DNA from 3 places in the Sphaerisporangium sp. NPDC005289 genome. Region 2 is predicted to be linked to each of the others. Evidence: riboswitches for the same ligand, from Rfam matches in the RefSeq annotation. Region 2 holds a riboswitch; each other region holds the start of a gene.

Region 1 (9,340 bases), on a different contig from region 2:
TCGCGCCGAGCGGCGACAAGGTCTACCGGCATCCGACCTTCTACACCCTGCCCGACGACGTCCCGCACATGTGAGGCCACGATGTCCTCCGAAGCCTCCGCCACGCCGGACCCTCGTGGATCCGCCACGCCGGACCCTCGTGAACCCTCCGCGCCCGACGTCCGCGTCCCGTCCGCGTCCGATGTGCGCGTCCCGTCCGTGTCCGATGTGCGCGTCCCGTCGTCGGCGGACGTCCGCGCTCCGTCGTCGGCCGGCGTTCACGAGCCGTTTCCGGGCGATCCTCGCGAGCCGTCCCTGGCCGACGCCTATGAGGCGATCAACGACGCGGACGACCCCCGCTGGGCGTACGGGACCGGGTTCGCCGACCCGCTGGCCGGTGTGGACACCCGGCTGCCCGGCGGTGTGGACGCCGGCGACCTGTCGGCCTACTGCCTGATGCTCGGCGACGACGCGCTGGTCATGTCGCACCGGCTCCAGGAGTGGTGCACGCACGCCCCCGAGCTGGAGGAGGAGGTGGCGCTGGCCAACATCGCGCTGGACCTCCTCGGGCAGGCCCGCCTGCTGCTGTCCCGCGCGGGCGCCGCCGACGGCTCCGGACGCGACGAGGACGCGCTGGCCTTCCTGCGCGGCCCGGAGGAGTTCCGCAACGTCCGGCTCGCCGAGGCGGAGAACGGCGACTTCGGGCAGGAGATGGCCCGCCTGCTGGTCTTCGCGACCTGGCGGCTGGCGTTGCTCGACCGGCTCGCGAGCTCTCGCGACCCGGTGCTGGCCGCGGTCGCCGCCAAGGGCGTGAAGGAGGTCGCCTACCACCGCGACTACGCCGCCGGCTGGGTGGTCAGGCTCGGCGACGGCACGCCGTACTCCCGCGAGCGCGTCACCGAGGGGCTCGCGGCCGTGTGGCCGGATGTGGCGGAGCTGTTCGTCCCGCACGAGGTCGAGGCGCGGCTCGCGCGGGCGGGCGCCGGCGTCGACCCCGCCACCCTCCGCGAGGAGTTCGACGACGTCATCGGCCAGGTCCTCACGGCCGCCACCCTCACCCGGCCCTCCACCACGGTCGCAGGTTCCGGGCTCGGGCGGGGGCGCGACGGAGATCACACTCCGGCCCTGACCCGCCTGCTCGACGAACTGCAGAGCGTCGCCCGCGCCCACCAGGGGGCGACATGGTGAGCCCGCGAGCCAGGTCAGGGGCGCCGGGACGGGGAGCGCCGAGCGCGTGGGAGGTCGCGCGGGCCGTTCTGGACCCGGAGCTGCCCATGCTCACTCTGGACGACCTCGGCATCCTGCGCGGCGTCGATGAGACCGGTGACGGAAGCGTCGTCGTCACCGTCACCCCCACCTACAGCGGCTGCCCGGCGATGGCGGCCATCAGGGCCGACCTGTCCGCCGCTCTGCGCGCCGCCGGATACGCCGATGTCGAGGTGCGCACCGTCCTCACCCCGGCCTGGACCACCGACTGGATCACCGAGGAGGGCAGGCGCAGGCTCGCCGACGCGGGCGTCGCGCCGCCCGGCCAGGCCCCTGCGCGGCGGAGCGGGCCGGTGCCGCTGACCCTCGGCCCGGTCCGGCGGCGCGTCGGCTGCCCGCGCTGCGGGTCCGGCGACACCGAGGAGGTGTCCCGGTTCGGGTCCACCGCCTGCAAGGACCTGTGGCGGTGCCGCACGTGCCGGGAGCCCTTCGAGCACGTCAAGGAGCTGTGACATGCCCGGCAGCGGAGCGGCCGGAGACGGCGGGCGGCGGCGGCGCAGGGGGCGGTTCGCCGCTTTGCGGGTGGCACGGGTGGATCGCTTGTGCGAGGACGCCGCCGCGATCACCTTCGACGTGCCCGGCGAACTGGCGGAGGAGTTCGCCTTCCTCCCCGGCCAGTCCCTCACGCTGCGCGCGTTCGTGGACGGACGCGAGGAGCGGCGTTCGTACTCCATCTGCGCGCCGGCGGGCGGCCCGCTGCGCATAGGGGTCAGGGAGATCCCCGACGGGCTGTTCTCCACCCGGCTGGTGCGCCGCCTGAGGCCGGGGGAACAGGTGGAGGTGCTGCCGCCCACCGGGGGCTTCACCGCCGACCTGTCCCGCCCGGCGGACCACGTGTTCGTCGCCGCCGGTTCCGGGATCACCCCCGTGCTGTCGATCGCGTCGTCCGTGCTCACGGTGCCTGGGTCGTCGGTGACGCTGTTCTACGGGAACCGCACGACGCGAACGGTGATGTTCGGGGAGGAACTGGCCGATCTGAAGGACTCCGCGCCCGCCCGCGTCCAGGTCGTGCACGTCCTGTCCAGGGAGCCCAGAGAGCCCGAGCTGTTCACCGGCCGCCTGGACCGTCCGAAGCTCCGCCTGCTGCTCCCCGCCCTGACCGACGTGCCGGCCGTCGCCCACTGGTGGCTCTGCGGCCCGTACGGGCTGGTCAAGGACGCCAAGGCGGTGCTCGCCGAGCTGGGCGTCGCTCCGGAGCGCGTCCACCACGAGCTGTTCTACGTGGACGAGCCGCCGCCACCGCCGGCCCGCCGGGTCGCGGGGGTCCCCGAGGAGGCGGTCGCCAAGGTGACGGTCGTCCTGGGCGGCCGGGCCACGTCCATGCCGCTGCCGCCGGGCCTCACCGTGCTGGAGGGGGCGCAGCGCGTCCGGCCCGACCTGCCGTTCGCCTGCAAGGGAGGCGTGTGCGGCACCTGCCGCGCCAAGGTGACCGACGGGACGGTGGAGATGCGCCGTAACTTCGCCCTCGAACCCGCCGAGGTGGCGGCAGGCTACGTGCTGACCTGCCAGTCCATCCCGCTGTCCCCCGACGTCACCGTCGACTTCGACGCTTGAGTCCGCGCGGCGCCTGGGGATTTCCACGGATCGCGGGGTGGGCTGAGGCGGCCGTTCGGGAGGTGGGGCGGTGCGGTCTGTCAGGCCGGGCGGGGGAGGCGGAGGCGCCAGCGGCCGGCGTGGGAGGTGAGGCGGACGCTGGTGAGCGGCTCGGCGTCGATGCGCCAGAACGTCTCCGGGGGCGCGCCGAGCACGTGCACGAGGGCGGCCCTGATCACGTCCGGATGGGTGACCGCGATGATCCTCCCGCCGCCGCCATCACCGCCACCGCCACCGCCATCACCGCCACCGCCATCACCGCCAGCGCCACCGCCCTCGCCGTGCGCCGTGCGCAGCCAGGCGGTGACCCGCTCGATCAGGGCGAGCACCGATTCCCCGTCGTGCGGGGCGGCGGCGGGGTCGGTCAGCCAGGCCACCAGTTCCTCGGGCTCCCGGGCCTGGATCTCGGCCAGCGTCCGCCCCGCCCACCGGCCGGCGTCACGGTCGCGCAGCCCGTGGTCGACCACGGCGGTCAGGCCGAGCCCGGCCGCCGTCTGCCGGCACCGCACCGCCGGGCCGCACAGCACGACGTCCCGCCGGCGTGCCGCAGGGCCGCGCAGGGGAGCGGTCGTGCCCGGGACGGCCTCGGTGGTCGTGCCCGAACTGCTCTCGGTGGTCGCGCCCGAAAGCCTCTCGGTGGTCGCCCCTGAGGCCGTATCAGAGGTGACCTCGATGGCTGTGCCCGGGGCGGCTCCGGCGGTCGTGCCCGGGACGGTCCCGGGGGTCGTACCTGGGGCGATCCCGGCGGCGTCGCTCGGGTTGGGGAGGGTGCCGGTCTGGGTGAGGAGGGGGACGGCGCGGGTCACTTCCTGTCGTCCGCGGGCGTTGAGTTCCTCGTCGTCGAGAGGGAACGCGGCTCGCTGGAGCGAGTCCGTGAAACCATGACAAATCAGGATAAGTCGGGATGACACTGCATCCTCTCTGTGGCATAAGAGGGGCGATTGTCACTCTTCGCCCCATTGACGGGACCATGGTTCACGCGTAGCGTCCAACCGACATTGTTGACGGTGTGGGGAAGCCAGCGAGACTCTGGCACGGCCGCGCCACTGTGACCGGTCCCTTCGGGCCGGGAGTCAGACCCTCCGTCGTCACCGCCACCCCGCATGGGACGCGTGATCCCGAGGAGGCACGACAAATGGCTCAGGCCGTTTCGCATTCCCCGTCCGCTCCGCTGAGCATCCCCGTTCGCATTCCCCTCCGGGAGTTGCTGCCGTGGGCCGTCTTCGCCGGAGTGCTCGCCCTCGCCCTGCTGTACTTCGTCGGCGCGGAGCAGGGGGCCACCTCCCTGATCTCCGGCAACACCGTCCACGAGTTCGTGCACGACGGTCGTCACCTGCTCGGCTTCCCCTGCCACTGACACGGGAACCGGCAACGGCATGGTGAAGAACCTGCTGGTCCGCGGCATGCTCGCGGGCCTCGTCGCCGCCGCCCTCGCCCTGGTGTTCGCCTGGATCTTCGGCGAGCCCCAGGTGGGGGCCGCGGTCGCCCTGGAGGGGCACGCCCACGCGGGTCAGGCCGGCCACGCGCTCGCGCCGGCCGCCGGAGCCCTCCCCGCGCCGGACCTCGCTCCGCACGCGCACGCCGATGCGGCCGGGGACACCGACCACGGAGAACCGTTCAGCCGGGCCGTCCAGTCGACCGTGGGCCTGGCCACGGCGGTCGGCGTCTACGGCCTGGCCGTCGGAGGCGTCTTCGCGCTCGTGTTCGCCTTCGCCTACGGACGGCTCGGGGCGTTCACGCCCAGGGTCACGGCCGGTCTGCTGGCCGCGGCCGGGTTCGTCGCGGTCGAGCTGGTCCCGTTCCTGAAGTACCCGGCGAACCCGCCGGCCGTCGGCGATCCCGCCACCATCGGGCGACGTACCGCGCTGTACTTCGTGTTCGTCCTGATCGCCGTGCTCCTCGCGGTCGCGGCGGTGTCGCTGGGCCGGAGGCTGGCCCCTCGCTTCGGGAACGGCGACGCGACGGTGCTGGCCGTGGTCGCCTTCCTGGTCGCGGTCACCGCCGCCGGACTGCTGATGCCCGGGGTCGAGGAGGTGCCCGCTGACTTCCCCGCCGTGTTGCTGTGGAGGTTCCGGCTGGCGTCCGTCGGCATCCAGGCCGTCCTGTGGAGCGGCCTCGGGCTCGCGTTCGGCCTGCTCGCCGACCGGGTGCTCGCTCCGCGTCGCGCGCCCGCGCTGTAGTCGACGAGAACGACAAGCGCCGACCCGAGCCGGCGGCCCGCTGGGGCGCGCCGCCGAAAGGACACCGACACATGCCGGACCGGCCCATGACGGCCGAGGGACTCCTCCACTACCCGTTCACCGCGGTCGTGGGGCACGAGGACCTCAAGCTGGCCCTGATCCTCAACGCGGTGTCCCCGCGCACGGGCGGCGTGCTCATCCGCGGGGAGAAGGGGACGGCCAAGTCCACGATCGTGCGGGCCCTGGCGGCGCTGCTGCCCCCGGTCGCGGTCGTCGCGGGATGCCGCTTCTCCTGCGACCCGGCCGCGCCTGACCCCGGCTGCCCCGACGGGCCGCACGACACCGACCGGCCGCACGACACAGAAGGAGTGCATGACACCGAAGGGCCGCGCGACGACGGGGGGCACGACGACGAAGGGCCGCGCGACAACGGGCGGCGCGACGACGAAGGGACGCCGGACGTCGAAGGGCCGGGCGCGCTCGTGCGGGCCGCCCGGCTCGCGGAGCTGCCGGTCGGCGCCTCCGAGGACCGGCTCGTCGGATCGCTGGACCTCGAACGCGCGCTGACCGAAGGGGTGAAGGCATTCGACCCGGGCCTGCTCGCGACGGCGCACCGGGGCGTCCTGTACGTCGACGAGGTCAACCTGCTGCACGACCACCTCGTGGACCTGCTGCTGGACGCCGCGGCGCTCGGCACCTGCTACGTCGAGCGCGACACCGTGTCGGTCCGGCACGCGGCCCGGTTCATCCTCGTCGGCACGATGAACCCGGAGGAGGGGGAACTGCGTCCCCAGCTTCTCGACCGGTTCGGACTGACCGTTGAGGTCGTGGCCTCCCGGGACCCGGCCGAGCGGGCCGAGGTGGTGCGCCGGCGGCTGGCGTACGAGGAGGACCCCGAGGGCTTCGCCGCACGATGGCGGGAGGCGGAGCGGGCGCTCGCCGCGCGCGTCGCCGAGGCCCGCGACCGCCTGGGGCGGGTCACGCTCACCGATGCCGCTCTGCGGAGGATCGCCACCGTCTGCGCCGGCCTGGAAGTGGACGGGATGCGCGCCGACCTGATCACCGCCCACGCCGCCGTGGCGCACGCGGCCTGGCGGGGGGACACCCGGGTCACCGAGCAGGACATCCGGCAGGCCGCGCGGCTCGCCCTGCCGCACCGCCGCCGGCGCGACCCGTTCGACGCTCCCGGCCTGGACGAGGCCGAACTCGACGACCTGCTCCGCCGCGCGGCGGCCGCCGACGCGGACCCCGACCCGAATCCGGACCCGGACCCGGACCGCGATCCCGACCCGGGCTCCGCGTTCGATCCCGACTCCGACCCGGACCTCGACCCCGATCCCGGCGCCGGCCCGGATGGCGGCTCCGGCCCGGATCCCGCCGCCCGTCCGGACGGCGACTACGGCCCGGATCCCGGCGCCGGACCGGCTCACCGTGCCGATCCCCGCCAGGACGGCTACGGCGCCGACCACGCGTCCCGTCCCGACCAGGGATCGGGGTTCGACCGGGAGACCGCCTCCGACCTCGATGACTCGGGGCGGCAGGACGTCAGTACCGGAATGGCCGGTACGGGGTCCGCCTCCGAGCACCCGGACGGGCAGGAAGCGCCTGGGCGGTCCGGACGCGGTGCGACCGGAGAGCAGCGGACGACGCCGGCGGGTGAGCCGTACCGGGTACGGGCGCTGACCGTGCCGGGCCTCGGCACAGGCGCTCCCGGACGCCGGTCCCGCGCCCGCACATCGCACGGACGCGTCACCGGATCGCGCGCGCCGTCCGGCCGGCTCGGCACGCCGCACCTGACGGCGACCCTCCGCGCCGCGGCGCCCTACCAGCGGGAACGCGGCAGGACCGGGCCGGGTCTGGTCGTGCGGCCCGCCGACCTGCGCGAGGTGGTGCGCGAGGGCCGCGAGGGCAATCTCGTGCTGTTCGTCGTGGACGCGAGCGGCTCGATGGCCGCCCGCCGCCGTATGGGCGCGGTCAAGGGAGCCGTGCTCAGCCTGCTGCTGGACGCCTACCAGCGCCGCGACAAGGTCGGCCTGGTCACCTTCCGCGGCGCCGGAGCCGAGCTCGTGCTGCCCCCGACCTCGTCGGTGGAGGCCGGGGCGGCCCGCCTGCGCGATCTGCCGACCGGGGGACGCACCCCGCTCGGCGCAGGGCTGCGCCGGGCCGCCGGAGTGGTGCGCGCCGAACGACTGCGCGACCCCTCGCGCCGGCCGCTGCTGGTGATCGTCACCGACGGCCGGGCCACCAGCGGCACGGACGCCGACGTGCGGCGGTCCGCGGCGCTGCTCAAGGGCGTCGCCGCCGTGGTGGTGGACTGCGAGACCGGCCCGGTGCGGCTCGGGCTCGCCGTGCGCCTCGCGGGGCTGCTCGGCGGCGAGGCCGTACGGCTGGAGGACCTGGCGGCCGGAGGGCTGCGGGATCTGGTCCGTGAACGACGCAGGGCCGCCTGACATGCGGCGCCGGGCAAGCGGCGGGCGGGCGGAGAACACCCGCTCCGTGGCCGCGACGACCGTGGCCGCGACGGCCGGAAAGGTGGCATGAGGTGCCTCAGGGGAAGCCGGAGCGCGTGCCGGACGACGGCCTGACCACGCGGCAGCGCCGCGCCCGGCCGCTCGTGCTCCTCCACACCGGCCCCGGCAAGGGGAAGTCCACGGCCGCCTTCGGGCTGGCACTGCGGGCATGGAACCAGGGCTGGCCGATCGGCGTGTTCCAGTTCGTCAAGTCCGCCAAGTGGCGCGTCGGGGAGGAGCGCGCCCTGACGGTGCTCGGCGCCTCCGGCGAGGGCGGCACGGTGGCGTGGCACAAGATGGGCGACGGCTGGTCCTGGGTCAGAAAGCCCGGCGCCGAGGAGGACCACGCCGCCGACGCCCGCGAGGGTTGGGAGCAGATCAAACGGGATCTCGCCGCCGAGACCTACCGGCTGTACGTGCTGGACGAGTTCACCTACCCGCTCACGTGGGGCTGGATCGACGCCGAGGACGTCGCCGCCGCGCTCGCCGCGCGGCCGGGCACGCAGCACGTCGTGATCACCGGCAGGAACGCCCATCCGCGCCTGGTGGAGATCGCCGACCTGGTCACCGAGATGGGCAAGGTCCGGCACCCGATGGACGCGGGACAGAAGGGCCAGAAGGGCATCGAATGGTGACCGCGCTCCCGCGTCTGGTGATCGGGGCTCCGTCCTCGGGCGCGGGCAAGACCACGGTGGCGACCGGGCTGATGGCGGCGTTCACCGCCAAGGGCCTGGTGGTCTCCCCGCACAAGGTCGGACCTGACTACATCGACCCCGGCTACCACGCCCTCGCGGCGGGGCGGCCCGGGCGCAACCTGGACCCGTGGCTGGTGGGGGAGGACCTGATCGCCCCTCTGCTGCTCCACGGGGCCGCCGGGGCGGACATCGCCGTCATCGAAGGCGTGATGGGCCTGTTCGACGGCTCCGCCACACCCGGCGCCGGCCCTGCCACTCCCGGCGCCGGCACGGCCACCGCCACGGGTACGGGTGTGGGCACGGCCACAGGCCTGGGAACGGGTGTGGGCACGGCCACAGGTGTGGGAACTGGCGCAGGCACGGGCGCGGGCACGGATCTCATGACCGGCGTGGGCGGTGGGAGGGGCCCTATGGCCGTGGCCGGCGCGGATACGGATCTGGCGTCGACGGCGCATGTCGCCCGGCTGCTGGACGCGCCGGTCGTGCTGGTGGTGGACGTGTCCGGGCAGGGCAGGTCCGTCGCGGCGCTGGTCCACGGCTTCATGTCCTTCGACACGCGGGTGCGGGTCGGCGGGGTGGTACTCAACCGGGTCGGCTCCCCGCGCCACGAGCGGATCTGCCGGGACGCGCTCGCCGAGACCGGCGTGGAGGTGTTCGGGGCCATCCCGCGCACCGGCGTGGTGGCGACGCCCGCGCGGCACCTCGGCCTGATCCCCCCGGCCGAACGGGCCGGCGCCGCCACCGAGGCCGTGGCCGCGATGGGCGAACTGGTCGCCGCCACCTGCGACCTCGCCGCGCTGGTCCGCCTCGCCCACACCGCGCCCCGGCTCACCGCCTCCCCATGGAACCCCCACGAAGCTCTCGCCGCGAACCTCCACGAAGCGCTCGCCGCACGACCTCATCCCTCGCACGTGGACGCGTCCCGGGACGTGATCCGCGACGTGGCATCAGCGCGGGGCGGGGTGCGCGACGTGGACGGGGTGCCGGGCGTAGCGGGCGGCCTGCACGGGGTGCCGGCGCCGGGCGTCATGCGCGGCCAGGACGGGGCGCCGGCCCCGGAGGTGGTGGTCGCGGTGGCCGGGGGGAAGGCGTTCACGTTCGGGTACGCCGAGCAGGC
Region 2 (9,340 bases):
CGAAACCGGGCGAGCGCCGCAGCAGCTCGGCGGCCTGCGCGACGTCCCTGCCGCCGGTGATCCGTCCGGAGGCGAACATCCTCCGCAACCGCGCCGAGTCTCGCCGCTGACGCCGCAGCAGCGCCGAGTCGGCTTTCTCGCGTGTTCCCGGTGTTCCGGCGGTGTGCCCGCCGGTTTCCGGCCTGCCGGAGGTGCGCCTGCCGGTTCCCCGCGTCTCCAGGGCGCGGTCCCGCCCGCGGGAGCGGCGGGAGGCGAGGGCGCGCAGGAGGGGCAGGGTGGCCACGCCCTGGCGCAGGTCGGCGTTCGACGGCTTGCCGGCCCGCGCCGTCGGCTCGGACAGGTCGAGCAGGTCGTCGGAGAGCTGGAACGCGATGCCCAGCGCCTCCCCGTAGGCTTCCAGCGCGCCGGCCGCCTGGTCGGTCGCCCCGGACGCGCGCGCCCCGAGTCCTGCCGCGAGCGCGAACAGGGCGGCCGTCTTGTCGGCGATCACGCTCATGTAGTACCGCTCCGGGTCGTCGCCGCGACCGGCCCCGACCGTCTCGCGGAGCTGGCCGGTGACCAGCCGGGTCAGCATGCGGGCCTGCGCCTCCAGGGCGGCGGAGCCGAGCGGTGCGGCGAGTTCGCCCGCCTTGGCCACCAGGTAGTCACCGGCCAGGATGGCCACGCGGTTGCCCCACCGCGCGTTGACGCTGGGCGCGCCGCGGCGGACCGGAGCCTCGTCCATGACGTCGTCGTGGTACAGCGAGGCCACGTGCATGAGTTCCACGGCCGCCGCGGCGCGCACCACGTGGGGGTGGGCGGGGTCGCCGAACCGCGCGGCCAGCAGGACGACGGTCGGGCGCAGGCGCTTGCCGCCGGCGTTCAGCAGGTGCGTGGCCACGGTGGTGAGGAACGGGTCGCGCGGGTTGTGCAGCGTGGAGCGCAGCAGCTCGTCGACGCGGGCGAGCGACCGGCGCGTCCACGCGGCGAGCGCGTCGTCGGAGATCACCGGCACGGCCGCTCAGCCCTTCCGCCCGCAGGCGCGGCACGCCGTCCGCCGCCGCAGGTGGTAGCCGTAGGTGGCGACCGCCAACGCGACTCCCCACAGCGGCCACAGCACGTGCGTGATCATCAGGACCGTGCTGTAGCCGGTGAGGTGCCACATCGCGGGCGAGGTGACGATGCCCAGCCCCGCCGCGAAGACCACCGGGGAGACGTAGGCCGCGGGTATCACGGCGAGCAGGACCGGGACGCGGCGCCCGGCGATCACGGGCATCCAGCGGGGGAAGACCTCGCCCCAGCGCTGGACGAGCCCGAGGGTGAGGACCGCTCCGACGACCGCGAAGGTCGCCAGGCCCGCGCCCGCCCACACCCCGCCGCTCTCGTGCAGGCCGCGCAGCATCGCCCGGTCGATGCCGAGAGGGATGCCCGCCAGCCAGGCGAGGCGGCTGACCGAGTAGAGCAGCGGGATCACGACGGCGGCGGCGGTGGCGCGGCGCGCCCAGGCGGCGGTGCGCGCGCGGGCGGCGGCGGGCACGTCGCCGTCGCGGCCGCACCGGCCGCAGGCGCCCCGGCCGCGGCGCTGCCAGGACAGGACGGCGGCGCCCACGAGGAACCCGCCGGCCAGGGACCACGCCTGGTTCAGCAGCGACCAGTCGAACACGGTGGAGTAGTCGATGCCCTTGGGCCAGCCGAAGGGCGCGCCGAGGATCAGCATGGGGGCGTATCCGGTCAGGGCGAGCAGGTCGGCGCCGGGGACCAGGACCATCAGGGAGAGTGCGACGGCGTAGCCGAAGGTCAGCAGCGCCGCGCGCGGCAGCCCGCGCAGGCGCACGGCGTGGCGCCCGGCCATGGCGAGCACCGCGACCGAGGTCGCGAGCAGAACACCGGCGAAGACCGGTGCGGCGATCTCGGCGGGGATTCCTCGCAGGACGGGCGCGTCTCCCCCCGAGGCCGGGCCCCCGAACGGATACCCCGTCCCCGTCATCGTCCAGAACAGCGCCACGACGCCGTAGGTGGCGGCCCACGCCGCGGCGGCGTACCCGGTCCACCCGCCCGCGACCGCTCCGCCGCGCGGCGCCGCCCCCGGGGCCGCGCCCGCACGGCCGGACGGCAGGCCCGCCCTGTCGCCGGATGCGGTCGCGTGGCGGGACCGGACGTCCGTCGCCTCCTCGGAGGCGTCCGTGCGCCTGGACGGGGCGCCTGCGGTGTCCTTCGGCGCGGACGCGTGGCGGGGCAAGGCGCCGAACGGCGTCGTGGACGTGTGCGCGGGGCCGGGTGGGGTTCTCGGCGGGTCCGCGGGGGTGCTGGGCGGGGTGGTCGGTGCGGGGGACACGGTCGCTCCCTTGGGGGACGTGGGTGGGGTGCGCGGACTCGCGCGTTCCCACGTTCCATCGGGCCGCCGGCCCGCCGACTCCCCCCGGGACGGGAACCTCGTCCCCCGTATGGGGGATCGTGACGATCCGGGCGCCGGCGCGGCGTCCAGAGGGGGTTCGCGGCGGACGGCCCGCCGGGCGAGGCGGGCGTGTGTGCGGAGCCGGAAATGGGCATTTAGTTCAATAACGGGGGAAAGGGCGTGAAGTATGCGTCGTCGGCAGGTGCTCGCGCTCGGTGCCGGGCTCGTGGCGCTGGCGGCGGGATGCGCGGACCCCTCCGGTTCTCGCAAGCTCGGGTCGGTGACCTTGCCGGTCGTGGTACCCGGCCCGTCCGGCGGTGAAGCCGATCGCGTCGCGCGGGCGCTCAAGACGGTGGCGGAACGCGACACCCTGGTGCGAGAGCTGCGGGTGGTGAACAGGCCGCAGTACACGGCGCTGACGGAGTTCGGGCGCGCGCCGCACCCGAGGCAGGTGCTGCTGGCCGACCCCGAGCTGGTCGGCACGGTCGGCGCGGCGCGGCAGGCGACCGCGTTCGCGGGCACCACGCCGCTGGCCCGGCTGTGCGGCGAGTGGGAGGCCCTGGTGGTGCTGGACGGCTCCCATCTGGCCACCTTCGGCGCGTTCGCCGACCTCATGCGCCGCGACCCGGGCAGGCTCGCGCTGGGCGGCCGCGCCGAGGGCGGGGTGGACCACGTGCTGTTCGGCATGCTGGCGCAGAGCCTCGGCGTGGACGCGCGCCTGCTGCGCTACGTCGCCTACCCCACCAGCGGCGAGGCGGTCGCCGCGCTGGCCAAGGGGGAGGTGGGGGCGGTCCTGGCCGGCCACAACGGCGTGCGCGCGGCCCTGCGAGCCGGTGGGCTGCGCGCGCTCGCCGTCTCCTCGCCCGACCGCATCCCCGGCGTGGAGGCGCCGACGCTGCTGGAGTGCGACACGCACGTGAACTGCGCCAACTGGCGTGGGCTGATAGGGCCGGGCGGCCTGCCCGAGGGCGACCGGGCCGCGCTGACCGGAATGTGCCGCGACCTGGCCGGCTCCCCGCGCTGGAGGGAGTTGTGCGCCCGCAGCGGCTGGACGCCGCTGTACCTGGAGGGTGAGGACTTCCGGCAGTGGCTCCGTGTCGAGTCCGCCCGCCTCGGCCGCGCCCTCGGCGAACTCGGCCTGCGCGTCTGAGGCGCCGCATCGCACCAAAGGAGCGGGGCCGTGCCGAGGCGGCCGGGGCATCGCCCGCGCCCGCTTGAGTGGGGTCGCGTACACAACCTGTGGGGGTGCTTGCGCTCGGGGCCACTAGATGTAGGATCCTGATCGTCGCTGGTTCGCCCCCCGGGGCGACGTGAGAGGGAACCCGGTGAGATTCCGGGGCTGCCCCGCAGCGGTGAGCGGGAACGAAAGCCGTCATATGAGCACTGGGCCGCGATAGTCGGCGGCCTGGGAAGCGACGGCCGGTAGGCATGTGCCAGGCGCCCGCGAGCCCGAAAACCTGCCGGTGACGCTGGAGTCGTCCAGGCCTCGAGGGTGGGCCGCGTGACGGGGTCGTCCGGCGTGCCCGCAGGGTGCCGCTCACCGGACGTGCGCCGCCGCGTGCCCTCGTACGGGGATTCGAGCGCACGAGGAGAGAGCACGTGACCGTGACACGCGATTTGCCGCCGTCCCACTCGCGGGAGGACGACGGTGGCGGAGGTGGGCGGCGGGCGGCGGACCGGCGCCTGGCCATCGAGGAGGCGGCCGCGCGGGTCATCGCCGACCCGGCCAACTCCCGGGTCGCGGCGCGCCTGCTGGCCGAGGAGATCGCCGAGGAGACCGCCGCGCACGGCGTGCGGTCGTTCTCGCAGTCGGTCGCCGCCACGCACGAGGCCGGCCTGGTGCAGGACGCCCTCGCGAAGTTCGTGCGGGACAACGCCGCCGAGCTGGACGCCCTCGTCGACCCCGAGGGGGACGCCCGGTTCGAGTACTTCGGGCTGCGCACCGTCTACGACCGCTACCTGCTGCGCCACCCGGTCACCCGCGGCGTCCTGGAGGCGCCGCAGCACTTCTTCCTGCGCGTGGCGTGCGGCCTGGCCGACGGCGTCGCCGAGGCGGGCGAGCTGTACCGGCTGATCTCGACGCTGTCGTACCTGCCCAGCTCGCCGACGCTGTTCAACTCCGGCGCCCGGCGCCCGCAGCTGTCGTCGTGCTTCCTGCTCGACTCCCCGCGCGACGAGCTGGAGGCCATCTACGAGCGGTACGGACAGGTGGCGCGGCTGTCGAAGTACGCCGGCGGCATCGGCATCTCCTGGACCCGCGTCCGGTCGCGCGGCTCGCTGATCCGGGGCACGAACGGGCACTCCAACGGCATCGTGCCGTGGCTGCGGACGCTGGACGCCAGCGTCGCGGCGGTCAACCAGGGCGGCCGGCGCAAGGGCGCGGCCTGCGTCTACCTGGAGCCGTGGCACGCCGACGTCGAGGAGTTCCTCGAACTGCGCGACAACACCGGCGAGGACGCCCGCCGCACCCACAACCTCAACCTGGCCAACTGGATCCCCGACGAGTTCATGCGCCGCGTCGAGGCCGACGGCACCTGGTCGCTGTTCGACCCCAAGGACGTCCCCGAGCTGGTCGACCTGTGGGGCGAGGAGTTCGACCGCGCCTACCGGGCGGCCGAGGCCGCCGGCCGGCACGTCCGTCAGCTGCCGGCCCGCACGCTGTACGGCCGCATGATGCGCACGCTCGCCCAGACGGGCAACGGCTGGATGACCTTCAAGGACGCCGCCAACCGGGCCTCCAACCAGACCGCGCGCCCGCAGAACGTCATCCACCTGTCCAACCTGTGCACCGAGATCCTGGAGGTCACCAGCGACGCCGAGACCGCCGTGTGCAACCTCGGCTCGGTCAACCTGGCCGCCCACCTGGTGGACGGCGAGGTCGACTGGGCGCGGCTGCGGGCGACGGTGGCGACGGCGGTGCGCTTCCTGGACAGGTCCATCGACCGGGGGTTCTACCCGACGCCCGAGGCGGAGGCGGCCAACCGCCGCTGGCGCCCGATCGGCCTCGGCGTGATGGGCCTGGCCGATGTGTTCTTCGCGGCCCGCCTGCCGTTCGACTCGCCCGAGGCGCTGGCGCTGTCCACGCGGATCGCCGAGGAGATGGCCCTGGCAGCCTACGGCGCCTCGGCCGCCCTGGCCGCCGCGCACGGCGCGCACCCCTCCTACGCCGACACCCGCGCCGCCGGTGGAGTGCTGCACCTGGATCACTTCCCGCAGGCGACCCCGGCCCACCCGCAGGAGTGGGAGGCGCTGCGCGCGAGGATCGCCGAGACGGGCCTGCGCAACTCGCTGCTGCTGGCCGTGGCGCCCACGGCGACGATCGCCTCGATCGCGGGCTGCTACGAGTGCGTCGAGCCGCAGGTGTCCAACGTGTTCAAACGCGAGACGCTGTCGGGCGAGTTCCTGCAGGTCAACCGCTATCTGGTGCGCGACCTGCGGCAGCGTGGGCTGTGGACGCCCGAGATGAGGGACGCCGTCAAGCGCGCCGACGGGTCGGTGCAGGAGATCGCGCAGATCCCCGAGGACCTCAGGCGGCTGTACCGCACGGCCTGGGAGCTGCCGCAGAAGGCGCTGATCGACCTCGCCGCCGCGCGCCAGCCGTACATCGACCAGTCGCAGTCGCTGAACCTGTTCATGGCCGCTCCCACCATCGGCAAGCTCTCCTCGATGTACGCCTACGCCTGGCGGGCCGGGCTGAAGACGACCTACTACCTGCGCTCGCGCCCGGCCACCCGGATCGCGCAGGCCACCGTCGCCGCCCAGGCGCCCGCCGCGGCCCCGCGCCCCGGCGCGCCGGCGTTCCCACCCGCTTCCCTACCCGCGTCCGGGCCCGTTCAGGCGCTCGACCAGGACGCCGTCGCCTGCTCCCTTGAGAACCCCGAGATCTGCGAGGCCTGCCAGTGATGCTGCTCGACCCCGGCATGGACCTGACCCTGCGCCCGATGCGCTACCCCGAGTTCTACGAGCGCTACCGGACCGCCATCCGCAACACCTGGACGGTCGAGGAGGTGGACCTGCAGTCCGACCTGGCCGACCTGGCCGAACTGAGCGCGGGCGAGCGTCATCTGATCAACCGGCTGGTGGCGTTCTTCGCCACCGGCGACTCGATCGTGGCCAACAACCTGGTGCTCAACCTGTACCAGCACCTCAACGCGCCCGAGGCCCGGCTCTACCTGTCGCGGCAGCTGTTCGAGGAGGCCGTGCACGTCCAGTTCTACCTGACGCTGCTGGACACCTACCTGCCCGACCACGACGAGCGGGCCAAGGCGTTCGCCGCCGTCGAGCACATCCCCTCCATCCGCGACAAGGCCGAGTTCTGCTTCCGCTGGATCGACTCGATCAACGCGCTCCAGCGCCTGTCGACCCGGGGGGACCGGCGGGCGTTCCTGCTCAACCTCATCTGCTTCGCCGCCTGCATCGAGGGGCTGTTCTTCTACGGCGCCTTCGCCTACGTGTACTGGCTGCGCTCGCGGGGCCTGCTCGGCGGGCTGGCCACCGGGACCAACTGGGTGTTCCGCGACGAGTCCATGCACATGGAGTTCGCCTTCTCGGTGGTCGACACGGTGCGCGCGGAGGAGCCGGACCTGTTCGACGACGAGCTCGGCGCCCAGGTGACCCGGATGATCGAGGAGGCGGTGGCCGCCGAGCTGGCCTTCGCCCGCGACCTGTGCGGCGATGGCCTGGCGGGGATGAGCGCCGAGCGGATGCGCGAGTACCTGGAGTACGTCGCCGACCGCCGGCTGGCGCGGCTCGGCCTGCCGGAGCGGTACGGGACGGCCAATCCGTTCGCGTTCATGGAGTTCCAGGACGTGCAGGAGCTGGCCAACTTCTTCGAGCGCAGGGTGTCGGCCTACCAGGTGGCGGTGGAGGGCACCGTGAGCCTGGACGAGGTGTTCTGACCGCTCCCGGAGCGCCGTGTCACCGTGCGGCGGGACCTCGTGTGAGGTTTATCACCCCGTTACGGGTGGTTTTCGGATCAAAGTCTGGTTAAGGATCGCCGGAGCCGGTCCGGGCCCTGGTGAAAGCCGAGGGCGCCGGACCGGTCCGCCGGCGCCCGGCCGGTGCGACAGTGGGGAAACCGGAGAAGGGGATGCCGCCCGTGTCATCGGCAGTGAACTGGATCGTCCTGGTCGTCGTCGTCCTGGCGGCGCTCGTCGCCGTCGAGCTGCTGCGCCGCGTGCTGCGGTCGCGCAGGGTCAACGGCCGCTTCTCCTTGGCCGGGCCGGTCGTCGAGCGGTGCACGTGGCCGGGCTTCGCCACCGCCGCCGTGGTCGCCTTCAACACGGTCTACGCGCCGGGGATGTCCGGCAGGTCGTTCGAGTTCGCGGTGCAGCAGACCGTCACCGTCCTGCTGATCGCCTGCGTGGCCTGGCTGGTCATCCAGGCCGCCTACGCGGTGACCGACGTGGTGCTGGCCAGGCTCAACGGCGTCGAGGGCATCGGCAACCGCAGGGCCCGCCGCATCCGCACGCAGATCACCCTGGTCCGCCGGGTGGCGGCCGCGGTCATCATCGTCGTCTCCGCCGGGGCGATGCTGTTCAGCTTCCCCGCCGTCCGCGCGCTCGGCGCCGGCCTGCTGGCCTCGGCGGGCATCGCCGGCGTGGTGGCCGGCATCGCCGCCCAGTCCACGCTCAGCAACCTGATCGCCGGGCTGCAGCTCGCCTTCAGCGACGCCATCAGGCTCGACGACGCCGTGGTCGTGGACGGAGAGTGGGGTCGTATCGAGGAGCTGACCCTGACCTACGTCGTCGTGCGGCTGTGGGACGAGCGCCGGCTGATCCTGCCGGTGTCCTACTTCACCTCCACGCCGTTCGAGAACTGGACCCGCTACGAGAGCCGCGTCGTCGGGCACGTCATGTTCTACGTCGACTGGACGGTGCCCGTCGACGAGCTGCGGGCCGAGCTGTACCGCTGCCTGCGCGAGCACCCGCTGTGGGACCAGAAGGACTGGACCCTCCAGGTGACCGACATCCAGGCCAACGGCCTGGTGGAACTGCGCGCGCTCATGAGCGCCTCCGACGCGCCGAGCGTGTGGGACCTCAAGTGTGACGTCCGCGAGCACCTGGTCGCCTACATCCGCGAGAACCATCCCCAGGCGATGCCGCGTCTGCGCGTCGAGGACGCCCCCGCCGCCGCCCCGGCGCCCCGGAAGGCGGGGACGTCCGTGCGGCCCGGCGTCCCCGGACAGGCCGTCCAGGACGGCCGCGAGCCCCGGTCAGGGATTGGACGGGCGTAGGACGCGGGTGCCGCCGGCGATCAGCGCCGTGGCGAGGATCCACCCCGAGGCGATCAGGATGTTGGCCAGCCACTGCGTCCAGCCCACCGGCTCCCAGGCGCCGCGCAGCTCGAAGACGCTCACCGGCACCAGCAGGTCCAGGGTGTAGGGGAAGGGGTGGAACACTCGCCGCTCGTCCAGGCCGACCTGGGAGGGCGGATGAGTGGCGAAGATCGCGGTGCCGGCGGCCAGCAGGACGGCGAACCACACCCCGGCCAGCCACGGCCGGTACCCGTACCCGACGATCAGGTCCAGCAGCAGCCCGGCCAGGCGCCCGGTGGGGCCGATGGTCGAGCGGCGCGCCCGCTGCTTGGCCAGCAGCACCCGGCGCGCCTCCTGCTCGTGGCCGATCCTGCGGTACCAGGCGGCCAGGTGCTCGTACGGCTGCGGACGGTAGCCGCCCGGGTCGCGGCTCACCCACGACAGCCGGTCGGCCAGCCGGGCCTCGCCGCGCAGCGACTCGTAGGCGAACCCGTTCAGGTGCACGTGGCCGGGATAGGCCCCGGGATGGTCGAGCAGGACGCCCACGCGCGAGTAGCCGAGGTTGACCCCGCCCTCCATCAAGGCCGGCGTCAGGATCAGCTCGTCGACCTGCATGTGACTCAGGTGCAGCGCGCGGCCCTGCGCGCTCACCACGGACTGGTCGAACGACAGCACCCCGGTGACCCGGGCGCCGCGCAGCCGCACGGTGC
Region 3 (9,340 bases), on a different contig from region 2:
TCGTTGATGTAGGTCCCCGCCCGCTCGAAGACGGCCCGCGCTTCCTCGTGCCGTCCGGCCAGCGCCTGGGCCTGCGCCAGCCAGAACGTGCACAGCAGGAACGCCCCCTCGTCCCCCGGCAGCCCGTCGTCCATCAGATAGCGGTAGACCAGCCCGTGCTCGTCGACCAGCCGCTCGGCGATGGCGTCGATGGTGGCGAGCATCCGCGGATGGTCCGCCGGCACCAGCCCGATGATCGGCAGCATCAGCACCGAGGCGTCCAGGTCGGCGGAGCCGAACGCCTGGGTGTAGGCGCCGGCCTTCCGGCTCCACCCCTCGCGCAGGATGGTGTCCCTGATCTCCTCGGCCGCCGCCCGCCACTCGCCGACGCGGTGCCGGGCCCCGAGGCGCCCGGCCAGCCTGATGGCGCGGTCGACCGCGACCCAGCACATCGCCTTGGAATGCAGGTAGTGCCGGCGCTCGCCCCGGATCTCCCAGATGCCGTGGTCGGGCTCGCGCCACTGCGCGATCGCCGCGTCGGCCAGCGCGGTCAGGAACGCGCGCACCGGCCGGTCGAAGTCCCCGAGCTGACTGGAAACGCAATGGACGGCGTCCAGCAGTTCCCCGTAGACGTCGACCTGCTGCTGCCGCCACGCGTCGTTGCCCACCCGGACCGGCCGGCTGCCGCGCCATCCGCTCAGATGCGGGAGCTCCCGCTCGGACAGGTCGTGCTCGCAGCCGACGCCGAAGACGATCTGCAACGCCCGCGCCGGCTCGTAGGTCGCGGCGGCGGTCGTCATGCAGGCGAGGAACTGGTCGGCCTCGTCCGGGCAGGCCGCGACCCACAGCGCGTTCATCGTGAAGCTCGCGTCCCGCACCCACGAGTAGCGGTAGTCCCAGTTGCGCTCCCCGCCGGGCGCCTCCGGCAGCGAGGTGGTGGGCGCCGCCACCACCGCGCCGGTGGGCTGGTAGGACAGCGCGTACAGCACCCTGCCGGAGTGCGCGACCAGTTCGCGGTACGGCCCCTCGTAGGCCTGGTGGGCCCGCGACCACTCCCGCCAGCGGGCAACGGTGGTCTCCATGCCCGCGGCGATGCGCTGGTCGTCCCACAGGTCGGGCGGCGGCTCCGACGCCATGCTCCAGTGCAGGGCGAAGCGCAGCGTCGTGCCCTCCTCCAGCGTCGCCGCGCCGGCAGCCTCCTCGGCCATGACCGAGTGCGAGATCGGCGTGGACAGCGCGACCTGGTCGGGCCCGCCCCGGGCGCGCACGCCGCCGGGCACGGCCGTCAGCAGCGGCATGACCAGCCCGTACTCCGGCCTCGGCACGCAGCGGACCTCCAGCTCGACCGACCCGCGCGCGCACGTGGCGCACCGTGCCAGCACGTGCGGGGCGTCGGCGCCGAGCCGGTGGACGTCGGGGTCCTCGCCGACCAGGAGCGCGTCGGTGAGCACCAGGACGCCGGTGGCGGTCTCGAACGTCGTCTCCAGCACCATGGTCTGCGGCAGGTAACGGCGCGTCACCGCGTACGGGCCGGCCGGGCGGATCGACCACGACCCCGCCCGGTCGTCGAGCATCGCCGCGAACAGCGACGGGCTGTCGAACCGGGGCAGGCACAGCCAGTCCACCGATCCGCCCGTGCCGACCAGCGCGGCCGAGTGCCGGTCCGACAGCAGCGCGTATCCGGCGATGGGTGTCCTCGTCATGGTCGCCTCACACCGCCCCTCCCCGGTGGCCTCGCTTCTGGCCCTCCCCGGTGGCCTCGCTTCTAGGCCCATACCCGCATCGGGGCGAGGCGAGCGATCAGCCGTCCTCCGCGCCGGCCTCGATGTCGCCCTCCACCTTCAGGTAGATCTCCTGCAGGGCGTTCAGCACCGCGGGGTCGGGGCGGGCCCACATGCCGCGGCTCGCGGCCTCCAGCAGGCGTTCGGCCATGCCGTGCAGCGCCCACGGGTTGGACTCGGCGAGGAAACGGCGGTTCTCCGGGTCCAGCACGTACGTCGCGGCCAGCGTGTCGTACATCCAGTCGGCCACCACGCCGGTCGTCGCGTCGTAGCCGAACAGGTAGTCCACGGTCGCGGCCAGCTCGAACGCGCCCTTGTAGCCGTGGCGCCGCATGGCCTCCACCCAGCGCGGGTTCACCACCCGGGCGCGGAAGACGCGCGCCGTCTCCTCCGCCAGGCTGCGGGTGCGCACCGCGTCAGGCCGCGTGCTGTCGCCGATGTAGGCCGCGGGGGCGCGGCCGGTCAGGGCCCGCACGGTGGCGACCATGCCGCCGTGGTACTGGAAGTAGTCGTCGGAGTCGGCGATGTCGTGCTCGCGGGTGTCGACGTTCTTGGCGGCCACGGCGATGCGCCGGTAGGCGGCCTCCATGTCGGCCCGGGCGGGCGTGCCGTCCAGGTCCCTGCCGTAGGCGAAGCCGCCCCACACCGCGTACACCTCCGCGAGGTCGGCGTCGTCGCGCCAGTCGCGGCTGTCGATCAGCGGCAGCAGCCCCGCCCCGTAGGCGCCCGGCCGCGAGCCGAACACGCGCATGGTGGCCCGCCGCTCGTCCCCGTGCGCGGCGAGGTCGGCCTGGGCGTGCGCCCGGACGTAGTTCACCTCCTCGGGCTCCTCCAGCGCGGCGACCAGTCGCACCGCGTCGTCCAGCATGACCACGACGTGCGGGAAGGCGTCGCGGAAGAAGCCGCTGATGCGGACGGTGACGTCCACGCGGGGCCGTCCCAGCTCGTCGGGAGCGATCGGCGCGAGCCCGGTGACCCGGCGGGACGCCTCGTCCCACACCGGGCGGACGCCCAGCAGGGCGAGCACCTCGGCCACGTCGTCCCCGGCCGTCCGCATGGCGCTGGTGCCCCAGATCGACAGGCCCACCGAGCGGGGCCAGTCGCCGGTGTCGGCCCGGTAGCGGGCGAGCAGCGAGGCGGCCATCGCCTGGCCGGTCTCCCAGGCCAGGCGGCTCGGCACCGCCTTGGGGTCCACCGAGTAGAAGTTCCGGCCGGTCGGCAGCACGTTGACCAGCCCGCGCAGCGGCGAGCCGCTCGGCCCGGCCGGGACGTACCCGCCGTCCAGGGCGTGCAGGACGGCGCCGATCTCGTCCCCCGTCCTGTCCAGCCGCGGCACGATCTCCGTGGCCGCGAACCCCAGGATCGACGCCACCATCGGCGGCACCGCCACCTGCCTGGCCTCCGCTCCTCCGGCCGCCGGTCGTCCGGCCTCCGGCCCTCTGACCGCGGCCTTCCCGGCCTCCGCCTCCTCGGCCTCCGGCTTCCCGGTCTCCGCCTCCTCGGCCTCCGCCCCCTCGGCCATCGCCGCCTCGGCCTCGGGCTTCCCCGCCTCCGGTCGTCCGGCGTCCTCCGGCAGCGCCGGCGGTTCGGCTCGGGAGTCCTGGGGGACGTCGGCCGCCCCGTCCGCTGTGCCGACGGTCGTCGCGGGCGCCGGGCGGGCGGCGAAGACGGCGGCGCAGACCTCCGGGACGGCGGCCGGGTCCCAGTCGCGGGCCTCCATGCCTTCGACGAGCGCGGCGGCGATCTCCTCGGCCTCGTCGGTGTCCGTGCGCCCGGCGGTGCCGTCCTCGGCCAGGCCAAGCGCCTCGCGCAGGCCCGGCAGCGCCTGGTCGCCCGCCCACATCTGCCGGGCGCGCAGCATCGCCAGCACCAGGTCCACCCGGGCCCGTCCCCTGGGTGCCTGGCCCAGCACGTGCAGGCCGTCGCGGATCTGCACGTCCTTGACCTCGCACAGCCAGCCGTCCACGTGCAGCAGGAAGTCGTCGAACTCGGCGTCGTGCGGCCGGTCGGCGACGCCGAGGTCGTGGTCCAGCCGGGCGGCCTGGATGAGCGTCCAGATCTGCGCGCGGATCGCGGGCAGCTTGGCCGGGTCCATGGCGGCGATCGAGGCGTGCTCGTCCAGCAACTGCTCCAGCCGGGCCATGTCGCCGTAGGTGTCGGCCCGCGCCATCGGCGGCACCAGGTGGTCCACCAGGGTGGCGTGGGCGCGGCGCTTGGCCTGGGTGCCCTCCCCGGGGTCGTTCACCAGGAACGGGTAGATCAGCGGCAGGTCGCCGAGCGCGGCGTCCGGGCCGCAGGAGGCCGACATCCCGGCCGACTTGCCGGGCAGCCACTCCAGGTTGCCGTGCTTGCCGACGTGCACGACGGCGTGCGCGCCGAAACCCTCCTCGTCCCGCAGCCAGCGGTAGGCGGCCAGGTAGTGGTGGCTCGGCGGCAGGTCCGGGTCGTGGTAGATCGCGATCGGGTTCTCGCCGAACCCGCGCGGCGGCTGGACCATCACCACGACGTTGCCCGCGCGCAGCGCCGCCAGCACGATCTCCCCGCCTGGGTCGCGGGAGCGGTCGACGAACAGCTCGCCGGGCGGCGGGCCCCAGTGCCGCTCGACGCGGGCGCGCAGGTCCCCCGGGAGGGTCGCGTACCAGGCACGGTAGCGGGCGGCGGAGATCCGCACCGGGTTGCCGGCGAGCTGCTCCTCGGTGAGCCAGTCCTGGTCCTGGCCGCCGGCGGCGATCAGCGCGTGGATCAGCGCGTCACCGTCCAGGTCGGCCACGCCGGGAAGCCCGTCCTCGCCGTCGGGGCCGATGTCGTACCCGTCCGCGCGCAGAGCGGCCAGGAGACGGACGACGCTGGCCGGGGTGTCCAGGCCGACCGCGTTGCCGACCCGGGCGTGCTTGGTCGGGTAGGCCGACAGCATCACGACGATCCGCCGCTCCTCGCGGGGTACGTGCCGCAGGACGGCGTGCCGCACGGCGATCCCGGCGACGCGGGCGGCGCGCTCGGGGTCGGCGACGTAGACCGTCAGCCCGTCCTGGTCGACCTCCTTGAAGGAGAACGGGACGGTGATGATCCGGCCGTCGAACTCGGGGATGGCCACCTGGGAGGCCGCGTCCAGCGGGGAAAGGCCCTCGTCGCTCTCCTCCCACGCCCGCCGGCCGCTCGTCAGGCACAGGCCCTGCAGGATCGGCACGTCGAGCCCGGCCAGCGCGCCCACGTCCCACGCCTCGTCGTCCCCGCCGGCCGAGGCGGTCGCCGGGCGCGTCCCTCCGGCGGCGAGCACGGTGACGACCAGCGCGTCCACCTCGCCGAGCACTTGGAGCAGTTCCGGCTCCGCCGTGCGCAGCGAGGCGCAGTAGACGGGCAGCGGGCGGCCTCCGGCGTCCTCGATGGCGTCGCACAGCGCGTGCACGAACCCGGTGTTCCCCGCGACGTGGTGGGCGCGGTAGTACAACACCCCCACCACCGGCCGCGCGCCGGTCCGTCCGTCCGCGATCGTGACCGGGGCGCTCTGGTCCCCGTTCGTGGCCGGGATACCGGCCGCCTCCCGCCTCCCCTCGACGGGAGGATCGGCGGTCACCTCCCCGCCCGTGCCTGCGTCCTGCCCCGCCGGAGGTTCGGGCTCCGGGCGTTCCAGGACGCCCCAGGCGGGGGTGGCCTCGGGCGGGGCGAAGCCGTGGCCGGTGAGCAGCACGGTGTCGCACAGGAAGCGGTGCAGCTCGGCCAGGTTCGCCGGACCGCCGTGCGCCAGGTAGGCGTGCGCCTCGGCGCACACTCCTCCGGGGACGGTGGACAGCTCCATCAGCTCGGCGTCGGGGGCCTGCTCGCCGCCGAGCACCACCACCGGGCGGGGGCCGGCGAGCAGGGCGTCCAGGCCCTCCTGCCAGACCCGCCGCCCGCCGAGCAGGCGGACGACGACCAGTTCCACGCCGTCCAGCAGCTCGGGGAGGCCGGCGGCGGTGAGCCGGGCGGGGTTGCCGAGCCGGTACGGCAGGCCGCACGCGCGGGCGCTGAGCAGGTCGGTGTCGGAGGTCGACAGCAGGAGCAGGGGGAGATGGCGCACGGCACATCCTCACTCGGGGTCCGCGCCCCGGGTCGTGGGTCCACACGGCGGCCTGGAGTCTCCTGGCTTCCGGATCGACGCATCACCCCGGCCTTCCCGCCCGTTGCCGGGCCGTGGCCTTGGTGGGGTTGACTCCCCGGTGACAGTGGCGGGACCGCGCCGGACTCACACCGGCTTCCTCCAGTACCGTCGCCCTCCATCAGATCATGTCGTCCGACTTATTGCGAGATGTCGTTATTGCGATCAGCCGGGGTTACCATCCTCACCGTGGCCGCCGCCGACTTCTCCACCCCCGCGAGCGCGAACGAAACAACCCGCCCGCCTGGCCAAGTCCCTCCCGGCGGCGCCGGTTCCCCGGCCCGCCCGACCGACAGCGCCGTCCCCCCTGCCCGCCCGGACGGCGGCGCCGCTTCCCCGTCCCGGTCGATCGGCGGCGCCGGCTCCCCGGCCCGGTCGCGGCCGGACGCATGCCCCGGGGCCCTGCAGACCCACACGGCGGCGGACGGCGCGGTCGCCCGCCTCCGGACGCCGGGCGGCCTGCTCACCCCCGACCGGCTGCGCGTCATCGCGGACGCCGCCACCACGTGGGGATCGGGCGTGATCGAACTGACCTCCCGTGCGAACGTGCAGGTGCGCGGGCTCGGCGAGGCGGACGGCCAGGCGTTCGCGGACCGGATGGCCGCCGCCGGGCTGCTGCCCTCGGCCACCCACGAGCGGGTGCGCAACATCGTCGCCGGCCCGCTGTCCGGCCTCGACGGGCGCGGCCTCGCCGACGTCATCCCCCTCGTCCGCGCGCTGGACGACGCCGTGCTCGCCCGGCCCGCCCTCGCGGAGCTGCCGGGCCGTTTCCTTTTCGCCCTCGACGACGGCCGCCACGACCTGCTCCCCCTCCACGCCGACCTCACCCTCCTTCCCACCCGGCCCTCCCCCGTCGCCGGCTACACAGGGGCCGGGAACGAACCCGGTCCGGGCGGGTCCATAGAGGCCCGGGACCCGGGGCACGGGGCGGGCATCGCCGGATGCGTGCTGCTACTCGCCGGGCAGGACACCGGGCTGCGGTTCCCCCTTGCCGACGCGGTGCCCGTGATGGTGGCCGCCGCCGAGGCGTTCCTGGCCGAGCGGACCGCCCAGGGCACCGGCGCATGGCGCGTCGCCGAACTCACCGACGGCCCCGCCGCGATCACCGCCCGGCTCACCACCGGCACTCCCCAGGTCTTCTCCGCCATCCGCACCGGCCCGGACGCCGCGACGACGGATACGGCCGGGCGTACGGACACCGGGAAATCTCCCGGGATCGTCGCCATGGCGGACGGGCGGGTGGCGCTGGTCGTCCTGGCCGCGCTGGGCCGGCTCACCGCCGCCCAGGCGCACGCGGTGGCCGAGGCGGCCGACGCGGGAAGCGCGGAGGTCCGGCTGACCCCGTGGCGCACCCTCGTGATCCCCGGCATCGCGCCTGCCGAGGCCGCGGCGTGGACATCCCGCCTGGCGGCCGCCGGGCTGGTGACCGACGCGGCATCCCCATGGGCCGGAGTCACGGCCTGCACGGGCCTGCCGGGCTGCGCCAAATCGCTCGCCGACGTCCGGTCCGACGCGACCCAGGCCACCTCGCACCCGCACCCCGCCACCGGACCGGCCCTGACCGGACACCGGCCGCTCCCCGTGCACTGGGCGGGATGCGAGCGCCACTGCGGACGCCCCGCCGGCCCGGCCGTACTGGTGACCGCCACCCCCGACGGCTACCACGTCGAGTCCCCAGGCACGGCCGAACACCACACCACCCTCCCGGCCACGGCCACCGCGGTCGCCGGAGCACGCACCGGCGACCATCGATAGCACGTGACAGAGGTGACGCCTAGGTGCGGCCGACGATGGTGCCGGCTCTGTCGATGACGATGACGTCGACCTCCACCGGGGCGCCGCGCAGGACGTCCAGGGCGGTGGCGCGGGCGCGGGCGGCGATCAGGTCGCCGAGGGGCACCCCCGCCTCCCGGCAGAGGGTGAGGGCCTGGAGGGCGGTGTTGGCGTCCCGCACCCGGGCCGCCAGCGCCTCGTCGCCGCCCGCGCCGAGCACCATCGCCGCCAGCGCCTCGGTGCTGACCTGCGAGCGGCCCGAGTGCAGGTCGAGATGCCCGTCGGCGAGCTTGGACAGTTTGCCGACGCCCCCGGCCACGGTGAGCCGGGGGACGGGGTGGCGGCGCAGGTACTTCAGGACGGCGCCCGCGAAGTCGCCCATGTCGAGCAGCGCGTCCTCCGGCAGCCCGTACAGCTCGGCGGCGACCCGCTCGGAGGTGCTGCCGGTGCACGCCGCCACGTGGCGGTGCCCTGCGGCGCGGGCGACGTCCACGCCGCGCCGGATGCTGTCGATCCACGCCGAGCACGAGTAGGGCACCACGACGCCCGTGGTGCCGAGGATGGACAGGCCACCGAGGATGCCGAGCCGGGGGTTCCAGGTGCGGCGCGCAAGCTCCTCGCCGCCGTCCACGGAGATCTCGACGACCACGTCGCCAGCGACTCCGTGCGCGGCGGCGACGCGCGCCACGTGGGCGCGCATCATCTCGCGGGGCACCGGGTTGATGGCGGGCTCGCCCACCTCCAGCGGAAGGCCCGGCTTGGTCACGGTGCCGACGCCCGGCCCCGCGCGGAAGGTGACCCCGGTTCCGGGGGCGCCTCGCCGCACGGCGGCGCGGATCAGCGCGCCGTGCGTGACGTCCGGGTCGTCCCCCGCGTCCTTGACCACCCCGGCCCTGGCCTCCCGATACGGCCGGGCATCCAGCCCCCCCGCGGTCCGTCGAGGCTCCGCCGTCCCCTGTCGCCCCGCCGTCTCTCCAAGGCCGGCGGTCCCACGTCGCCCCGTCGCCTCCCCAGGGGCGGCGGGCCCATGTTGCCCCGTCGCCTCCTCAAGGCCGGCGGTCCCACGTCGCTCCGCCGTCTCCCCAGGGGCGGCGGTCCCGCCCCGTCTGGCCGCCTCGCCGTGCTGCGGGGGATGTCCGTCCTGCGGGGGTGTCACGTGAGCGGGGATGAGTTCCTCGGTGGCCAGCGCGAACGACGGGCGCTGCCCTCGGGGCAGGACGATCTCCACCGGGTCGGGGAACGTCCCGGTGAGCAGTGCGGTGTAGGCGGCGGTGACCGCCGCCGTCGCGCACGCGCCGGTCGTCCACCCGTACCGCAGCCCAGTGCTCATGGGTCAAGAATGCACATCCCGCGAACGGGCCCGCCGCGCAGGGCCAGCCGGGCCGGCTTCTCCCGGTTCGCCAGGGCACATGCCGGATCCCGCCCGGTGAGCGGACCGGGCGGGATCGGCACAGGGCTGGGTCAGATGCAGAAGCCCCAGGTCGGCTTGCAGCAGCCCCAGGTGAACGCGCCCTCGGTGGCGGGTTCCCGGCCGCCGACGATCCGCTCGTCCAGCGTGATCTCGCCGGCCGGGTGATCGAGACCGGCGACGCGGGCCTGCGGGTTCTTCCACTGACGGATCAGCTCGTTGTCGGACATTTCATGACTCCTTCGATGACGAGGCCGAGATGCG

Evidence for each region. Region 2 has a riboswitch for cobalamin ahead of ABZT47_RS29390 (ribonucleoside-diphosphate reductase subunit alpha). Riboswitches for the same ligand answer to the same signal wherever they lie in the genome.
Region 1: another riboswitch for cobalamin. It lies ahead of ABZT47_RS14985 (CbtB domain-containing protein); the one in region 2 lies ahead of ABZT47_RS29390 (ribonucleoside-diphosphate reductase subunit alpha).
Region 3: another riboswitch for cobalamin. It lies ahead of ABZT47_RS15105 (cobaltochelatase subunit CobN); the one in region 2 lies ahead of ABZT47_RS29390 (ribonucleoside-diphosphate reductase subunit alpha).

What each region holds. Positions count from the first base shown of each region.
Region 1 covers NZ_JBEXGS010000007.1:198,056-207,395, forward strand. Annotated here, with positions in the region: gene paaB (1,2-phenylacetyl-CoA epoxidase subunit PaaB) at 1-74, shown strand, start outside; gene paaC (1,2-phenylacetyl-CoA epoxidase subunit PaaC) at 295-1,167, shown strand; gene paaD (1,2-phenylacetyl-CoA epoxidase subunit PaaD) at 1,161-1,697, shown strand; gene paaE (1,2-phenylacetyl-CoA epoxidase subunit PaaE) at 1,699-2,799, shown strand; gene ABZT47_RS14980 (histidine phosphatase family protein) at 2,880-3,644, opposite strand; cobalamin riboswitch at 3,793-3,940, shown strand; gene ABZT47_RS14985 (CbtB domain-containing protein) at 3,974-4,195, shown strand; gene ABZT47_RS14990 (CbtA family protein) at 4,215-5,018, shown strand; gene ABZT47_RS14995 (VWA domain-containing protein) at 5,090-7,468, shown strand; gene cobO (cob(I)yrinic acid a,c-diamide adenosyltransferase) at 7,561-8,163, shown strand; gene ABZT47_RS15005 (cobyrinate a,c-diamide synthase) at 8,157-9,340, shown strand, end outside.
Region 2 covers NZ_JBEXGS010000020.1:89,170-98,509, reverse strand. Annotated here, with positions in the region: gene ABZT47_RS29405 (polyprenyl synthetase family protein) at 1-994, opposite strand, end outside; gene ABZT47_RS29400 (hypothetical protein) at 1,001-2,314, opposite strand; gene ABZT47_RS29395 (tripartite tricarboxylate transporter substrate-binding protein) at 2,562-3,524, shown strand; cobalamin riboswitch at 3,647-3,854, shown strand; gene ABZT47_RS29390 (ribonucleoside-diphosphate reductase subunit alpha) at 3,974-6,277, shown strand; gene ABZT47_RS29385 (ribonucleotide-diphosphate reductase subunit beta) at 6,277-7,272, shown strand; gene ABZT47_RS29380 (mechanosensitive ion channel domain-containing protein) at 7,473-8,609, shown strand; gene ABZT47_RS29375 (pentapeptide repeat-containing protein) at 8,589-9,340, opposite strand, start outside.
Region 3 covers NZ_JBEXGS010000007.1:228,209-237,548, reverse strand. Annotated here, with positions in the region: gene ABZT47_RS15110 (glycoside hydrolase family 15 protein) at 1-1,682, opposite strand, end outside; gene ABZT47_RS15105 (cobaltochelatase subunit CobN) at 1,780-5,817, opposite strand; cobalamin riboswitch at 5,873-5,998, opposite strand; gene cobG (precorrin-3B synthase) at 6,085-7,650, shown strand; gene ABZT47_RS15095 (cobalt-precorrin-5B (C(1))-methyltransferase) at 7,670-8,998, opposite strand; gene ABZT47_RS15090 (hypothetical protein) at 9,130-9,306, opposite strand.